DNA from 2 places in the Achromobacter xylosoxidans genome. Region 2 is predicted to be linked to the other one. Evidence: riboswitches for the same ligand, from Rfam matches in the RefSeq annotation. Region 2 holds a riboswitch; the other holds the start of a gene.
The links. Region 2 has a riboswitch for manganese ahead of mntP (manganese efflux pump MntP). Riboswitches for the same ligand answer to the same signal wherever they lie in the genome.

Region 1 (8,225 bases), 280 kb from region 2:
TCAGGTCCGCCGTCACCCGGCGGATGTCGGCCCGGCGGGCAGCGGTCAGCAGATGCTCTTCGTGGCCCACACGCAGGCGGGTGCAAACCGCCAGCATCTCCTCCAGCGCGCCCTTGCAGATCAATTCGTGATGCTCGCGGCCGTTCTCGGTCTCGTTGACCACCACCGACATGCGGCGCCGGGAAAAGTCGAAGGGAATCTCGTCGACCTTGCGGTACTTCGCCGCCAGATCCAGCTTGCGCTCGACCTCGGCGTGCTGCAGCACCGCCACATCCAGCAGGTTCTTCAGGCCGGTCTGGTAGTAGCTGTTGAGATAGGCGTAGGCCAGCACGTCGTCGCTGCTGGCGCCGTACACATCGGTGTGCCGCTCCAACACGATGCGGTCCTGGGTCAGGGTGCCGGTCTTGTCGGTGCACAGCACGTTCATCGCCCCCAGGTTCTGGATGGCGTCCAGCCGCTTGACCACGACCTTGCGGCGCGACATGCGCACGGCGCCCTTGGCCAGGGTGGCCGTGACGATCATGGGCAGCATTTCAGGCGTCAGGCCCACGGCGATGGCTAGCGCGAACAGTAGCGCTTCCATCCAGTCGCCCTTGGTGAAACCGTTGATCAGCATGACGATGGGCGCCATGACCAGCATGAAGCGGATCAGCACCCAGCTCACGCGGTTGATGCCTTGCTGGAACTGGGTCGGCGCGCGGCTGGTCTGCGTGACGCGTCCGGCCAACTGGCCGAAGTAGCTGCGCGAGCCAGTGGCCACCACCAGGGCGCTGCCCGAGCCGCTGACCACGTTGGTGCCCATGAAGGCCATGTTCTCAAGTTCCAGCGCGTTGGCGGTCTCGCTGCGCTGCGTGGCGTACTTTTCGACCGGCAGCGATTCGCCCGTCAGCGCGGCCTGCGCAACGAACAGGTCCTTGGCATTCAGGATGCGGCAGTCGGCGGGAATCATGTCGCCCGCGGACAGCAGCACCACGTCGCCCGGCACCAGCTCCGCCAGCGGCACCTCGACCTGGCGCGATCCGCTGACATGCAGCGCCACGCCGAAGAATCGGCGGGCGTCGCCCTCGGCGTCGGCTGCCGGGTCGCTGCGTAGCACCGTGGCGGTGTTCTGCACCATGGCCTTGAGCGCCTCGGCGGCGCGATTGGAGCGCTGCTCCTGCGCAAACCGCAACACAGTGGAGATGAGCACCATTGCGCCGATGATGAATACCGCCGTCCAGGACTGGTCGTCGGGTTCGGCCATGCGCACGTCGGTGAGCCAGGACAGCGCCGCCAGCGCGGTCAAAAGCAGGTTGAACGGATTGCGATAGGACAGCCAGAGATGCGTGTACCAGGACAGCGGCTTTTCGTGGTCGACCTCGTTGGCGCCGTAGCGTTCGCGCGCGGTCTGGGCCTGGGCCTCCGACAGTCCGCCGCGGCTGCTGCCGAACAGGGCGAACAAGGCGCCGAAGCCCATGCGCGACAGGTCCAGCATCTGGCGGTTGGCATGGCGCGCGGTATCGGAGGACGCGGCGGCCGTCGTGGCGCCGCGCTCGGGCATGGGCGAACGGCGGAAATGTCTTGCGCTATGGCGCAGGCCCGCCGCCGACGTAAAGAAGGACTTGAGAAACTTGAACATCGGAGTGCTCCGGTTGTACGTGTAGTTCTTGGAGACACGGACGACCCTGCCCGCTGGCGGCTGCGCGCAGGCGGCAGCGGTCCGCGGCTTTCGCGCAGAAAGCCGTCAAACCGCCGCGTACAGGCGTGCGCAGGCGCCGGGGCAATGTTGCCGGTATCCGGATCGCATGAAATGCGCCGGGTGCGGAAAACGGATGGGAGCTAGCGGAGGAATCGGTACCGGCGGCAGAGGCGCACGCGACGTGGGCCAGGCCGGCGATTCTTGGCTGCGGACTCCGTACGGGCCAGGATGACTATCCTGCCTGTCGGCTCGCAGCGAGGAGACAGGTCAGACAGGCATGCCGGCGCCGCGCACTGGGCGCAATCGAGGCTCGGGGTCTAAGGCACTAGGCATGATCTCTCCTGTGGAAGAAAGGGCGGCTTCAGGCCAGCGCAGCCTGCGTGGCCGGCGTGGCTTGCGTGCCGAAGTGCACGTGGCGCACGGCGGGATTGGCGCTCAGGCGGCGCGCCTGCGACATCAGTTCGCCCCGCAATTCCGGGGGACAATTGACGGTGATGCAGGCGGATGCCATGCCAGGATCCCGACCCTGGTCGATCTGCACCTGCGAGACGTCCAGGCCGGCGGCGCTGAAGTCCAGGCAGATCTGCTTGCGCAAGGCGCCCAGCTCGTCGCGCGGACAGATGACCGTCAGACGCGAAGTGCCGCGGCGGCGGCCCAGGGCGGTGGCGCGGTCCACGCCGGCGCGGCGTAGGAACAAGTCGAAGAAACGCATAACGACCTCCATTGCAAGAATGGGGAGCGTGATCGCGAATACGCGCGCGCCCGCGCTGCGTTCGGCGGACAGGCACGACAAACGTGCACGAACGCTGACGCTGCGGATTGCGGCGGTTCTGGCGGTTTACGTTGGGGAGTTTCCCGGCAAGCCGCTGGCTTGCGCGATTGTCCGGGCTTGCGCCTGGAGCTTGGGATACAACCGCAACCTGTTCAACAGGCTGCGGCAGACGGAGTTCTGCGTGGACCTGTTAAACAGCGACGTCGATGCAAGATCGACAACTTTCGCCGGAATCGGTATTCACGAAGACTGCTCCTGGGATGGATAACGGGCAGAAGTTTACGCGGGTTTCCACTTATGGACAAGGCTTTTGGGGCCAAATCGGGCCTGAATGTGGAAAAAACCGCGGGGGCCGAGGCCCCGCGCGCAACGCACTGTCAAGCGTAGAAGTGCCAGCCCAAATAGGCGGCGAACACGGCATACAGTCCGCCCACCGCCGACAACGCCGGCACGCTCATGACCGAACGGCGGAAACGCAGCCACAAGAGGCTGATCGACAGCATCGTGAAGAGGCCCGCCGCCAGCAAGGGAGCGTCCAGCAGCCAGGGCGTCATGAAGATGCCCAGCGCGCTGGGAATGGTCGCCTGGATCATCATGGCGCCCGAAATGTTGGCCAGCGCCAGCCGTTCCTTGCCCTGGCGCACCCAGATCAGCGCGTTCATGATTTCCGGCAGCTCGGTCGCCACCGGCGCCAGCAACAGCGCGGCCACATGAGGCGACGCGCCCATGGCCACGCCCAGCAGCTCGATCTGGTTCACGAACACATGCGATGCCCCGGCGATCACGACCAGCGCCAGTATCGTCTGCGTGACCGCCCAGAACATGCTCGGATCCTCGTCGCGCGGGCGCAGCTTCAGTGGCTCGAGGTCTTCGCTGGCCAGGCTTTCCTCGTCGTTGCTGAGTTCGCGCTTGACGTAAAGGCCGTAGGTGGCCAGAAACAGGATGCCCAACCAGGGCTTCCAGGCAAAGGCCAACAGGCCCAGGCCCACCTTGAAGATGAAGATGCCCATGAACCAGGCCTGGTCGCGGGCCAGCCGGCGCTGGTCCGCGTTGATACAGTCCGCCTGCGTGGCGCGTCCGCGGCGCGCGCGCCACAAAGCCAGGCCGACCACCGCGTACGCCAGCGTCGCGAGCACCAGCGGGCCGCCCATGGCGGCGCCGACGCCTATGTCTTTTTGCTCGGGGGTTTCGCCAAACACGACGGCCATGAAAGTCACGGCGCTTTCCGGCAAGGCCGTGCCGAACGCGGCGAGCACGGTGCCGGTGGCGGTGGCGCCCAGCTGGAAGCGATGGCCGACCCATTCGACGCCGTTCACGAAGAACTCGCAGGCGAAGTAGATCACTGCCGCTGACAGGAAAAACAGGAACAGAGTGAGAAACATATAGGCGAGCCGGACGAGCAGAAACCAATTGGCGCGACGTCGCGGCTCGCCCGGCTGGGGTGAACGCAACGCGGCCAAAGGTCTCGCCTGGCTGATCCATGCGGCGATGCCGCCGTGCATGGATACCGCTACTAGCGCCATGGAGTTCTAGCGGCTGCTGCGCAGCGCTGAACCACCAAGTCTGTTGACGCTAGCTCCTTTGTGGGGACAAAGGATGGCTACTCCCCAATGACAGAGCCGCGATTGTAGCAGCTTGCCCCGCGCGGTCCAGCGAATTCCGCGCGCCCCTTGCGGGCTGTCGCAACCCGGGGATGGCAGGTAAAGTAAACGGCATCCTCACCCTGCCGGGCTTCACGCCCAGTCCGCCATGAGCCTGCCTCCCGACGACATCGCCCCTTACGCCGCGCGGCGCCAACGCCTGATGGCGCAGATGCGCGCCGCAGGCGGCGGCATCGCCATACTGGCGACCGCCCAGGAAGCCACCCGCAACCGCGACGCGGAATATCCCTATCGGCACGACAGCGATTTCTTCTATCTGACCGGATTCACCGAACCCGGCGCCTGGCTGGTGCTGACCGCGGGCGCGACCGACCGCGCCGTGCTCTTCTGCCGCCCGCGCCACATCGAACATGAAATCTGGGAGGGCAAGCGCTTCGGCCCCGAGGCCGCCGCGGCGCATTTCGGTTTCGACGACGCCCATCCGCTCGATGCGCTGGACGAACTGATGCCCGCGCTGCTGCAGGACCATGCCACCTTGTACGCGCCCCTGGCCGGCGACAAGCGCAGCGACGGACGCCTGCACCGCTGGCTGACCGCGGCGCGCGAGGCCAGCCGCGGCGGCCATGCGCCGCCTGCGCGCCAACAGGACATCCGGCCGCTGCTGGCCGAGATGCGGCTGATCAAGGACGCCACGGAAATCGCGGCAATGCGGCGCGCGGCCAAGATCTCGGCCGGCGCCCACGTGCGCGCCATGCGCGTCGCCCGCCCCGGCATGCGCGAGTACGAGATCGAGGCCGAACTGCTGTACGAATTCCGCCGGCACGGCGCGCAGTCGGTGGCCTACAACAGCATCGTGGCCGCCGGCGCCAACGCCTGCGTGCTGCACTACCCGGCCGGCGAAGCCGTGTTGCGCGACGGCGACCTGGTGCTGATCGACGCGGGCTGCGAGGTCGACAGCTACGCCAGCGACATCACCCGCACGTTTCCGGTGAACGGCCGCTACAGCGGTCCGCAGCGCGCGCTGTACGACCTGACGGTGGCCGCGCAGGATGCCGCCGCCCAGGCCACGGCGCCCGGCCGCAGCTTCAACGACGGCCATCAGGCCGCCCTGCGCGTGCTGGCGCAAGGCATGCTGGACCTGAAACTCTTGAAAGGCTCGCTGGATGGGGTGCTGGAATCCGGCGACTACAGCCGCTTCTACATGCACCGCACCGGCCACTGGCTGGGCCTGGACGTGCACGATGTGGGCGACTACCGCCAGCCTGGCCCGACCCAGGGCGCCGAACGCCCCTGGCGCCAGCTGGAACCGGGCATGATGCTGACGATCGAGCCCGGCATCTACGTGCGGCCCGCAGACGACGTGCCCGAGGCCTACTGGAACATCGGCATCCGCACCGAGGACGACGCGCTGGTCACGGACGAAGGCTGTGAACTCATCACCCGCGGCGTGCCGGTGCAGGCCGGCGAGATCGAAGCGCTGATGCGCGAGTAGGCGCGCCGGGCTGGCGCTAAAAGACGTAGCCGTCCAGCCAGCCCATGGCGATCCAGGTGTAGACCACCACCATGGCGATGGCGAACATGGACACGATGGCGCCGACCAGGCAGGCCAGGATCGCGACCAGCACCGGACCCCAGCCGGTCCGGGTCGGCCGGCCCAGGCCCTCGTTGTAGAGGCGGTCGAATTTCTCGTCCGGCATCAGCGAGAACACCGCGCTCTCGATGAACCCGTCGACCATGGGAATGAACACCAGGAAGAAGGCGGGGTTGTCGTACCAGACGGGGTAGAAGCTGATAGCGCAGAACAGGCTGATCAGCGTGTATGCGGTCACCAGCCAGGCATGGCGGCGTCCCAGATACCACCAATGCGCCCCCACCGCTCCGAACAGGCAGGCCAGCAATCCGACCGCGACCTTTCCGCGCGGGCGGCGGGTGGAAGCGGCGGAAACGGCGGACACTGGGGATGAGGCCTGGAGCTGCGTCATGTCGATCGACCGGAAAGAGGGCCACGGCGCCAAGACGCGCCGGCTGCTGCGGATTGTAGTGGACGGTTAAAATCCGGGCATGACTTCATCCGCCTTCGACATAGCGATTCTAGGCGCGGGCCCGGTGGGCCGCGTGCTGGCCCTGATGCTGGCCCGCGTGGCGCCCGACCCCGCGCGCATCGCGCTGCTTGCCGGCAGCGCGCCCGCCGCGGTCGCGCCGTCGGCGGCGGTCCCCGCCACGGATCCCCGCGTGCTGGCCATGAACCATGGCAGCCGGGTGCTGCTGGAGTCGCTGCATGCCTGGCCCGAACGCTCGGCCGACATCCGCAACATCCATGTATCGCAGCGCGGCCGGCTGGGCCGCACCCTGATCCAGAACACCGATTTCGGCGTGCCGCAGCTGGGCAGCGTGGTCGCCTATTCCGGCCTGCACGCCAAGCTGGACGAATGCGTGGCCGCTTGCGGCGTCACCGTGCTGCAAGGGCCGCCCGCGCGGATCGGCATGCAGGACGCAGACGGCGTGCGCGTCGAACAAGGCGACGCGACACTGCTGTGCCGGGTCGCAGTGCAATCCGACGGCGCGGGCGCGACCGACGTGCGCCGCGACTACGACCAACATGCGGTGCTGACCACGGCGTACGCCACCCTGCCCCGCCGCGGCTGGGCCTGGGAGCGCTTCACCGCCGAAGGCCCGCTGGCGCTGCTGCCGCACCCGCAGACGCCGGACGCCTATTCGGTGGTCTGGTGCAGCGCGCCCGAGCGCGCCGCCGAACTGGCGGCGCTGGACAACGCCGCGTTTTCGCGGGCGCTGTCCGCCGCCTTCGGCGACCGCCTGGGACGGCTTTCCAGCCAGGCGCCGCGACATGTCTTCCCGCTGGCGCTGAGCGCCCGCCGCGCCCAGGTGCACGGCCGCGTGGCGGCCATCGGCAATGCCGCGCAAACCCTGCATCCGGTCGCAGGCCAGGGCCTGAACCTGGGCCTGCGCGACGCGGCCCGCCTGGCCCAGACGCTGGGCAGCTGGCTGGCCCATCCGGACGTCAATCCCGGTTCCGCCCTGGCGGAATTCGCCGGGGCGCGCCACGTGGACCGCTTCATCACCGCCGGCCTGACCGATCTGATGCCTCGCATCTTCTCGACCGGCCTGGCGCCGGTGGAGCATGCCTGCGGCCTGGCCTTATTGGGGATGGATCTGGCCTCTCCGCTGCGCGCGCCGCTGGCGCAACATCTGCTGCAAGGTTTCCGCGCCTGAACGCTTCCCTATCCGCCCCCGATAATGGGGCGGTTGTCTGCTTTCGCCTTCCCTTGTTACGAATTGTTCTCCAGGTGACAAAGAGGGTACGAGCGAGCCGGTTAAAATGTGAGCATGCGCATAGGTCAATGGACCCTTCCCAACAACGTGCTGGTCGCGCCCATGGCGGGCGTGACGGACCGTCCTTTCCGCCAGCTTTGCAAGAAGCTGGGGGCGGGCTATGCCGTCTCGGAAATGGCCGCGAGCAACCCCAAGCTGTGGGATAGCGTCAAAACCTCCCGCCGCTTGAACCATGACGGCGAGATCGCCCCCATTTCGGTGCAGATCGCCGGCGCCGACCCCGCCATGATGGCGGAGGCGGCGGTGTTCAACGCCAGCAAGGGCGCCCGGATCATCGACATCAACATGGGCTGCCCGGTCAAGAAGGTCTGCAACGTGGCCTCCGGGTCGGCGCTCTTGCGCCATGAAGACCAGATCGCCCGCATCCTGGACGCGGTGGTATCCGCCTGCGCGCCGCTGGACGTGCCGGTGACCCTGAAGACCCGCACCGGCTGGGACCGCGAAAGCCGCAATGCCCTGCGGGTGGCGAAAATGGCCGAAAACGCCGGCATCGCCGCCCTGACCCTGCACGGCCGCACCCGCGCCGACCTCTATACGGGCGAGGCGGAATATGACACTATCCGCGCCGTCAAGGCCGAGCTGAAAATCCCCGTTGTCGCCAACGGAGATATCACTACGCCCGAAAAAGCCCGGCACGTCCTGGATTACACTGGCGCCGACGCGGTCATGATCGGCCGGGCGGCTCAAGGCCGTCCCTGGATTTTCCGCGAAATCGACCACTACCTGCGCACGGGCGAAACACTGGCCCCTCCCTCCTATGGGGAAATGCGCGAGCTGCTGCTCGAACATCTCGACGACCACTACCGGTTTTACGGCGAGCACA
Region 2 (8,225 bases):
GGACACGGTGAAGACGCCGCCCAGCTGTGGCTTCATCAGCGCGGCCACCAGCTCGGATGCCTGGCCGACGGCCAGGCCGTCTGCCTCGGTCCGGTTGTCCAGGCCGATGTCGTACACCGACACGGGAGTGTCCGCTCCCGACGCCAACTGCACCAGAAAGCACGGTGAGGCGACGGGCTCGGCGAAGAAGCAATGCACGTGAGTCCCGAACAAAGCCTTCAGGCCATGACTGATGCCACCCGGTGCGCCGCCGACGCCGCAGGGGATATACACGAACAGCGGGTGCGCTGCATCGACCACGCGCCCCGCTTCCACCAATTGCCGCGCCAGTCCGCGCGCCGCCGCGGCATAGCCGAAGAACAGCAGCTCGGATTGCTCGTCGTCGACGAAATGGCTGCGGGGCGCGGCCAGCGCCTGCGCCCGCCCGGCTGCGACGGCCTCGGCGTAGTCGCCGTCGTGTTCCACCACGCGCACGCCGCGTTGGCGCAGCCGGTCCTTCTTCCATTCCTTGGCATCGGCGGACATATGCACCACGGCATCGAATCCCAGCGCGGCGGCCATGACGCCGATGCTCATGCCCAGGTTGCCGGTGCTGCCCACGGTCACGGCATACCGGCTGAACACGGCGCGAGCCCGCGGCGTGGCCAGGATGCGCCTGTCCGTTGACGCATCCTGCAGCAGCCCGTGCTCCTGCGCGATCGTCTCGGCAATGGCCAGCACTTCATGAAATCCGCCGCGCGCCTTGATGGAGCCTGCGACGGGCAGCTCGTCATCGCGCTTGAGGTACCAGCTGCCCGAGGCGCAGCCGCCGCCCAGCGCCTGTTGCAACGGCCCGGCAGCCATCAGCCGGGACTCGATATGCCCATTCGCGGCCGCGAGCTCGGGAAAGAGCGTAGCCAGCAGCGGCGCGCAACGCGCCAGACGGCTTTCCGCCTCGTCGATCAGGGTCAGGGACGGGGCGGATCCTGGCATGGGTCCGCCCCTTTCGGGGTTGAGCCATAGCAAAGGCGTTCTTGATTGAAGATTTTCTAATAGCTGAGGATCGAAATTGGCGGTCATCATGAACTTGCAGGTTGATGGTTCAGCGCGAATCGTAGATGCCGCCAGCATGCAAGAATAGCGATCATTTCTACTGCAGCCATTAGCGTGACTTATGCCAGCCCATTTCGACTCGACACTGCTGGGCGCCCTGCGCTGTTTTGACATGGCCGGCCGTCATCTCAGCTTTACCAGGGCTGCGGCAGCCATGAACCTCACGCAAAGCGCGGTAAGCCAGCAGATCCGGCAGTTGGAAGACCGCCTGGGCTACCTGCTGTTTGTTCGTCAACAACGCGGCCTGACGTTCACGTCCAAGGGCGAGTCGCTGTACTCGACGGTCAGCCGCGCGCTGGGCGACATCCAACAAGAGATCGAGCGGCTGGGCTTGCCGGCGTCAACGCTGCAGGTCAATTGCCTGCCCTCGTTCGCGCTGCAATGGCTGATGCCGCGCCTGACGGAATTCCATCGCTTGCAGCCGGACATATCGGTGCGGCTGAAGGCGGAGTTCCAGCCGCTGGACCGCAAGCTGATGGAGGAGGAAGACATAGACATCGCCATCCGCTACGACCCGGCGCATTACAGCGATTTGCAGGCGGACGCCTTGCTGGACGAGTATCTGCTGGTGGTCGCAACGCCCGAATACCTTGCGGCCCACCCCAAGTTTCGCGCCGGCAAATCGCTCGATGGCGTCGAGTTCCTGCACGACGCCTCGCCTTGGGCTGGCGCCGCGGAGTTCATCGAATGGCGCACCTGGATGCAAGCGCACCAGCCGGGCTGGGTGCGCCATCTGGACGGGCCGCAGTTCAACCTGGCCAGCCTTGCCATTGGCGCCGCGCTGAATCACCAGGGCGTGGCGATCGGGCGCAGCGCGATGGTCTATGACGAGATCCGCAGCGGGCGGCTGGTCGACGTGTTCGGCAAGCACACGCCCGCGCCGGCGCGCTACGTATTGCTGTCACGCCGGCCTGATGAGCGGCGCACCCGGATCTTTTCCGAGTGGTTGAAATCCGAATGCCGCAGCTTCGACAGCGCGCGGTCCGCCTTGATCGGGGACTCGCGCGGGTAAGGACACGCCGTGGAACCGGCGAGCGACGCCGCCGCGCGACATCAAACCGCCGCGGCGCTCAAATGTTCATAAAGTATCGCCGCGCCTATCCCGATCAGCGCGATACCGCCCAGGATCTCGGCCCGCTTCCCGGCGACGCTGCCCAACACCCGCCCCAGCATCACGCCTATCGTCACCATCAAGGTAGTCGCCAGGCCAATGGCAATGGCCGCCACCACGATGTTCACGTCCACGAACGCCAACCCCACGCCGACCGCCATGGCGTCGATGCTGGTGGCCAGGCCCGTTGCCGCCAGCAGCCAGAAGGAATGGCGGGTGACGGGCGCGGCGTCCTCCTCCTCTTCCTTGAGGCCGTTGCGTATCATCAGCAAACCCAGAATACAGAGCATCGCGAACGCGATCCAATGATCCCAGGCAACCACGTACTTGGCCGCGACCGAGCCCAGTCCCCAACCTATCACCGGCGTGATGGCTTCGATCACGCCGAAGATCAGCCCTGTGCGCAGGGCTTCCGGGAATCGGGGTTTGTATAGCGCGGCGCCTTTGCTGATGGCCGCGGCGAACGCATCCGTGGACATGGCGAACGCGAGAACGATGATGGCGATGGGATTCATTGGAGTCGTGATCCTGCTGGGCGGAAACGGCACGGATCTCCCGCGCCGCCCGGCGTCGCGCGAAAAATCCGTGGTCTCGCCAAGCATGGATGCCGCTTGCGCCATGGCCGAGGAAGCCAAGAATGTTGACGCAAGCCCCTGCGGACCGGACCTTGGCTGGCCGGGCTGCAAGGAGGCTACTCCCCAAAGAGTAAGGGCAGTCTAGCAGAGCCTGCCGATCCGTGTGTTACACCACTAGTCCTTGTGGATTCCCAGCTCCACGCGAACGCCTGTCTGGCGATGCTGCCATCGCCCCGGCGGGAATGATCAGGACACGCACATGACCCAATCCGAATACATCGCCGAACTGCTGCGCATCCTGCGCGCCCACGACGCCGCGGCGCGCGCCACTCTGACGGCGCTGATCGCCGCCCTGCCGCCCAAGGCGCGCGAAATCCATTTCGTGGTGTTCCCCGATCAGGACGGCGAAGGTACGTTTTCGGTGGTGGCCAGCCTGGAAGGCCCGGACCTGTTCGTGCTCAACAAGGCCATCGAAGGCCACCGCTACCTGTTCGACGTGCGCCACACGGAAGACGGCATCGAACCCGAAGTGCCGCTGTTCGCGTCGGACGAAGCCGGTTTCAACGTACAGGACGTCATCGTCGATACCGCGATGCAATGGGTGGCGGAACTGTGGGAAACCAGCGGCCATGGCCGTTCGCCGCTGCCGGGGCTGGTGTACGGGGAGGAAGGCTACGGAACGCTGGAACCGCTCGCACTACCGGCGTAGCGCCGCGGCATGGGCCGCGCACTCACCAGGCCACGTGGAACATCGCCTTCGCCAGCACCACGATCAGCACCATGTGGCAGAACACGCTGATGTGCATGCGCCTGCTCAATGCGCCGGTCAGGCGCTTGCGGCGCGCGAGCGTCAAGGCGGTCGCGACATGGAGCAGCACGCTCAAGGCCAGCGCGATCTTCAGCGACAGCAGGACGCCGAAGGACGAAGCGAATGGATCGGCGAGCGCGCCGCGGTATTGCCAGGCCAAGCCCAGGCCGGCCAGGTAGAGCACCACGACCGACCACGGCAGCACGGCCCGCACGCGCGGCGCCAGCTGGCTGCCCAGCGCGCGGCGCACGTCGGGCGGCAGGCGCTTGTGCACCGGTTCCAGGAACAGCACCTCGAAGGTGACGGTGCCGACGAACAGGAAGGCGGCAAGCAGATGCAGGATGAGCAGCAAGGGGTAGGTGTTCATGGCTGCGAATGGGAATGGCCATCAGTCGGGATTGTCTCATCCGCGCCATGCGCTGCAACATGACAAACATCAAACGCCCCCCGCTCAGAACTTGTAGCTCACCTTCATCCAGACGTTCCTGGGCGTGCCGTAGTTGTAGCCGTTGTAGCCCCCCAGGCCGCTGTAGTAATACTTGTCGGTCAGGTTTTCCACATTGACGGACGCGGACACATGCCTGTTGAAGTCATAGCGCGCCATCAGGCCAAACAGCGTGACGCCGCCCTGGCTGGCGCGTCCTAGTCCGCCGGCTTCGTCGTAGTAGATGCTGCTCTGGTAGCTGACGTTGCCGCCGATCGTGAGCTTGTTCCACTCGCCCGGCAGCCTGTAGCTGGCAGCCAGGCGGAACAGCCGCTGGGGCGTGCTCGGCAGCAGCAATGCGCCCTCGGCGTCGCGCTTGGCAAAGTAGGTATAGCCGCCCATCAGCTGCAGGCCAGGCGCCACTTCGCCGGACGCGGTCAACTCGAACCCCTTGCTGCGCGCGCCTTTGACGGCGCGGTAGGGAGTGCTCCCGTCCGGCAGCGGCGGGCTGGACGGATCCTCCACCGCAACGTTTTCCTCCTGGGTGCGGAATATCGCGAAGCTTGTGTTCAGCTTGCCGTCCAGATGTTCGCCCTTCAAACCGATTTCATAGTTTTGACCGGTTTGCGGCGGCAACACCACGTTGCTGGCGTCACGCGAGGTGGTGGGTATGAATATCCGGGTGTAGCTGGCGTAAGCCGAATAATCCTTGCTCAGGTCCACGACCACGCCGGCATAGGGCGTGAAGACGCCATTTTCCTTTGCGGTGGGGTTGTGGGTCCAGGTGTTGGCGGGGCCGTTATAGGCCGAAGAGTTTTCTTCGTACCAGGTGGTCCGGGCGCCCAGGATCAGCGACACCGGCTCGGCCATCTTCAGGCGCGCGGAACCGTAGATGGCGGTCTCCTTCGCGTCCAGGAAGGTGTCGTAGAAGGTGTAGGGCATGGCGGGCCGCGGCACGTCGCGCAGATCGTAGAGATTCACGCGCCGGCGGTCCCAGCCAGCGGGGTTCGCCGAGTTCAGGTTGAGTTCGCTGGTGTAGCGGTTGTAGCTCAGTCCCAGGACGGCCCGGTGCTCCCTGCCGAATGCCTGGAACGGCCCTTCGGCGTAGATATCGAAGGACTTGTTGGTGGAGCTTGCCGGGTTGTCGCGCAATTCGATAGTGGAAGCGCCGGACGGATCGACGGGCTGATACGCGAGGACGTAGCCCCAGGCGGCCTTTCTTTCGTTTTTCAAGCGGCTGGCGTCCATCTTGACGTGCCAGCCGCTGCCGAAGCGATGGTCCAAGGTCGCGAATATCCGGTCCGTATACATGTCCCATTGGCTCCATGGCGTCACGGGATTGAAGGACCGGGGAAAGTTCGTGCGCGTGCCGTCGCTGTAGAACAGCGGCGCCTGGCCGAAGTTCGCGCCGTCGATGGCGGTCTTCTGGTGCTCGTAGCCGAGGCTGACGGTGGTGCTGGGCAGGATGTCGGCCTCGAGGATGCCGTAGAAGACATCGTCGGACCGCTTCTTGTAGTCAATGAAGCTGTCGCCCGCGGTGCGGGCGGCGACCACCCGGCCGCGCAGCGTGCCGGCGCTGTTCAGCGGGCCGCCCAGATCGGCTTCGGCGTTGTAGCTGTTCCAGCGGCCGACGCCACCGGTGACGTGTCCGGCGAACTCCGACGTGGGACGCTTGCGCACCAGATTCACCGAACCACCCGGCTCGCCCACGCCGTTGAGCAGGCCGGCGGCGCCGCGCACGACTTCCACCCGGTCGTAGATGGCGGTGTTGATCATGCCCGCCTCGGCCGACGGCGTCTTGAACGACAGCGTGGGCACGCCGTCGAGCATGGTGTTCAGCGCAAAACCGCGCGAGGTGAATTGCACGCGCTCATCCAGCCGCTCGACGGCGATGCCGGGCGTCTGGCGCATCACCTCGTCCAGCGTGTTCAGATTCTGGTCGTCCATCTGCTGTCGCGTGACGACGCTGATGGATTGCGGGGTTTCACGCAGCGACAGCGGCATGCGGGTGGCGGCGCTTGTTGCCGGCACGGTATAGGAGCCCGTCCCTTCGGAGGGGCCTTCGTCGCCAGCGCCGGTGACGGTCACTGCGGGCAAGGCGGTGACTTCGCCCTGCGGCAATCTGCGCAGCGTGTAGCCGCCATCGGCGCGCCGCGCCGGTTCCAGGCCGCTACCGGCCAGCAACTGGCGCAACCCTTCCTCGAAGCCGAAACTGCCGCGTAGCCCAGGCGATTGGAGATCGCGCGTCAGGGCGGGATCGAACGACAGCAGAACGCCGGCCTGGGCAGCATAGGCCGAAAGCGCCGCGCTGAGCGGCCCAGGCTCGACGGCCACGCTCACCTGCCCCGCCTGGGTCTGCGCCTGGGCGGGCGCTATCAACCCGGCCAGAGGTAGCGCGAATGCGCCTGCCGCGAGCAAGACTGGGAAGGAGACGCTTGCGCGCAACGGGGAAAGCTGACGGGGCATGACATGCACTCCAGATGTTGGTCTTACCCTCGTAGCCAGATAAGACGCGCAAAGTGCTAGTCGCCGTTACAAAATAGTCTCGCCGCGCGGCACCAGCGACACCCAGTAGCGGGTGCGGTAGCGCAGGCCGAGTTGCAGGGTGTCCGCCACCGTGACCAGCACCCGGTCGGGTTCGGCCAGCGGGAAAGCGCCGGAAATGGGCAGATGCGCCACTTCGGGCGCGCAATCGATCCAGCCCGCGCGGTAGCGCTGGAGTTCACGCAGGAATTCATTCAAGGGCATGCCGTCGACCTGCAGCATGCCGCGCTGCCAGGCGGAGGGATCGCCGGTCAGCGCTTGGGCGTCATCGATCTGGCCGCCGCCAAAGCGCAGGCCCATGCCGGCGGGCACGATGCGCGCGGCATCCGCCGAAGCGCCCGGGAGCGCCACGCGCACGGCGCCTTCCAGCACCTGTACCGCCGATACGCCGTCGTCGCGCCTGACCACGAAGCGCGTACCCAACGCGGTGATGCTGCCTTCGCGGGTGCGCACGATGAACGGCCGAACGTCCTGTTGCGGGTCCGGCGCGGTTTCGATCAGGATTTCGCCGCCGTGCAGCGCGATCAGCCGCTGCTGGGCATCGAACAAGACGTCCATGGCGGTGGCGGCATTGAGCACCACGCGGCTATGGTCCGCCAGCAGCACCTCGCGCCGGGCGCCGACAGCCGTGCGGTATTGGGCCACCCAGCCGCGCCAGGCTTCATCGACCTGCGCGTAGCCGATGGCGCCTCCGGCGCCGATCAGCACCAGCAGCTTGCCCAGCGCGGCGCGGCGGGCGGACGAGCGCGGCCGTCCCAGCACGGGCAGCATGCCCTTGGGCAACGCCTCGAAGCGACGCGTAAGCGCTTCGGTGCGCCGCCAGGCGCGCTCATGTTCGGGATCGGCCTGGCGCCAGGCTTGCCACGCTTCCCGGTCCGCCTGGCTGGCGCTGCCCGACGTCAGGCGCAGAAACCAGTCCACCGCTCCGTCCAGCGCGCGCGGATCGATGCGCCCTGCCTCTCCGGCGCTCATGGCACGAACTCCAGGCACTGGCGCAGGGCGCGCGCGATGTACAGCCGCGCCGAGCCGACCGACACGCCCAGCGTCTTGGCAATATCCGCATGCGTCAGGCCTTCCAGCTGGCAAAGCAGGAAAGCGCGCCGCACCGGCACGGGCAAGCCGTCCAGCATGGCGTCGATTTCGCACAGGGCTTCCAGCGCCAGGGCGCGCTCCTCGGGCGACGGCGACTGCGCCTGGGGCAGCTGCGCCAGCGTTTCCAGATAGGCGCGTTCGAGGTCCCGGCGCCGCAGATGGTTGACCATGAGACCGTGCGCGATGGTCGCCAGATAGGAACGCGGCTCGCGAATGTCGCCCGGTTCGCGGCGGGCCAACACACGCAGATAGGTGTCATGCACCAGGTCGGCGGCGTCGAAGGCGCATCCCAACTTTTTGCGCAGCCAGCCCTGCAGCCAGCCTTGGTGTTCCTGGTACAGCGTGTGCAGGGGGTGCCGCGGAGAGGGATCGGAGGCGGCCATGAAGACGCACGGTTATAAATGAGAATGACTACAATTTACAACATAGTGCCCTGCACCGGGTGAAATGACTGCGCCCGGCCGCTGAATCCAGGGGCCGGGCGCAATCGGGAAATCCAGAGGGAAGCTGGCGTCTTACTTCTTCGACGCGTCCTGCTCTACCACCATATCCAGCACATACACCTGCTTGGGCGCATCC

Region 1: linked by a shared signal. The riboswitch ahead of IAG39_RS26185 (sodium:calcium antiporter) and the one ahead of mntP (manganese efflux pump MntP) in region 2 are both predicted to bind manganese.

The regions. Positions count from the first base shown of each region.
Region 1 is NZ_CP061008.1:5,636,831-5,645,055, forward strand. Features, by position in the region: gene mgtA (magnesium-translocating P-type ATPase) at 1-1,618, opposite strand, end outside; gene IAG39_RS26175 (hypothetical protein) at 2,040-2,390, opposite strand; gene IAG39_RS26180 (hypothetical protein) at 2,419-2,718, shown strand; gene IAG39_RS26185 (sodium:calcium antiporter) at 2,828-3,832, opposite strand; yybP-ykoY riboswitch at 3,840-4,078, opposite strand; gene IAG39_RS26190 (aminopeptidase P N-terminal domain-containing protein) at 4,200-5,543, shown strand; gene IAG39_RS26195 (hypothetical protein) at 5,560-6,033, opposite strand; gene IAG39_RS26200 (UbiH/UbiF/VisC/COQ6 family ubiquinone biosynthesis hydroxylase) at 6,113-7,282, shown strand; gene dusB (tRNA dihydrouridine synthase DusB) at 7,397-8,225, shown strand, end outside.
Region 2 is NZ_CP061008.1:5,360,658-5,368,882, forward strand. Features, by position in the region: gene IAG39_RS24835 (D-serine ammonia-lyase) at 1-1,059, opposite strand, end outside; gene IAG39_RS24840 (LysR substrate-binding domain-containing protein) at 1,154-2,104, shown strand; gene mntP (manganese efflux pump MntP) at 2,146-2,718, opposite strand; yybP-ykoY riboswitch at 2,726-2,915, opposite strand; gene IAG39_RS24850 (DUF6389 family protein) at 3,038-3,487, shown strand; gene IAG39_RS24855 (CopD family copper resistance protein) at 3,510-3,953, opposite strand; gene IAG39_RS24860 (TonB-dependent siderophore receptor) at 4,038-6,476, opposite strand; gene IAG39_RS24865 (FecR domain-containing protein) at 6,543-7,526, opposite strand; gene IAG39_RS24870 (sigma-70 family RNA polymerase sigma factor) at 7,523-8,029, opposite strand; gene IAG39_RS24875 (META and DUF4377 domain-containing protein) at 8,162-8,225, opposite strand, start outside.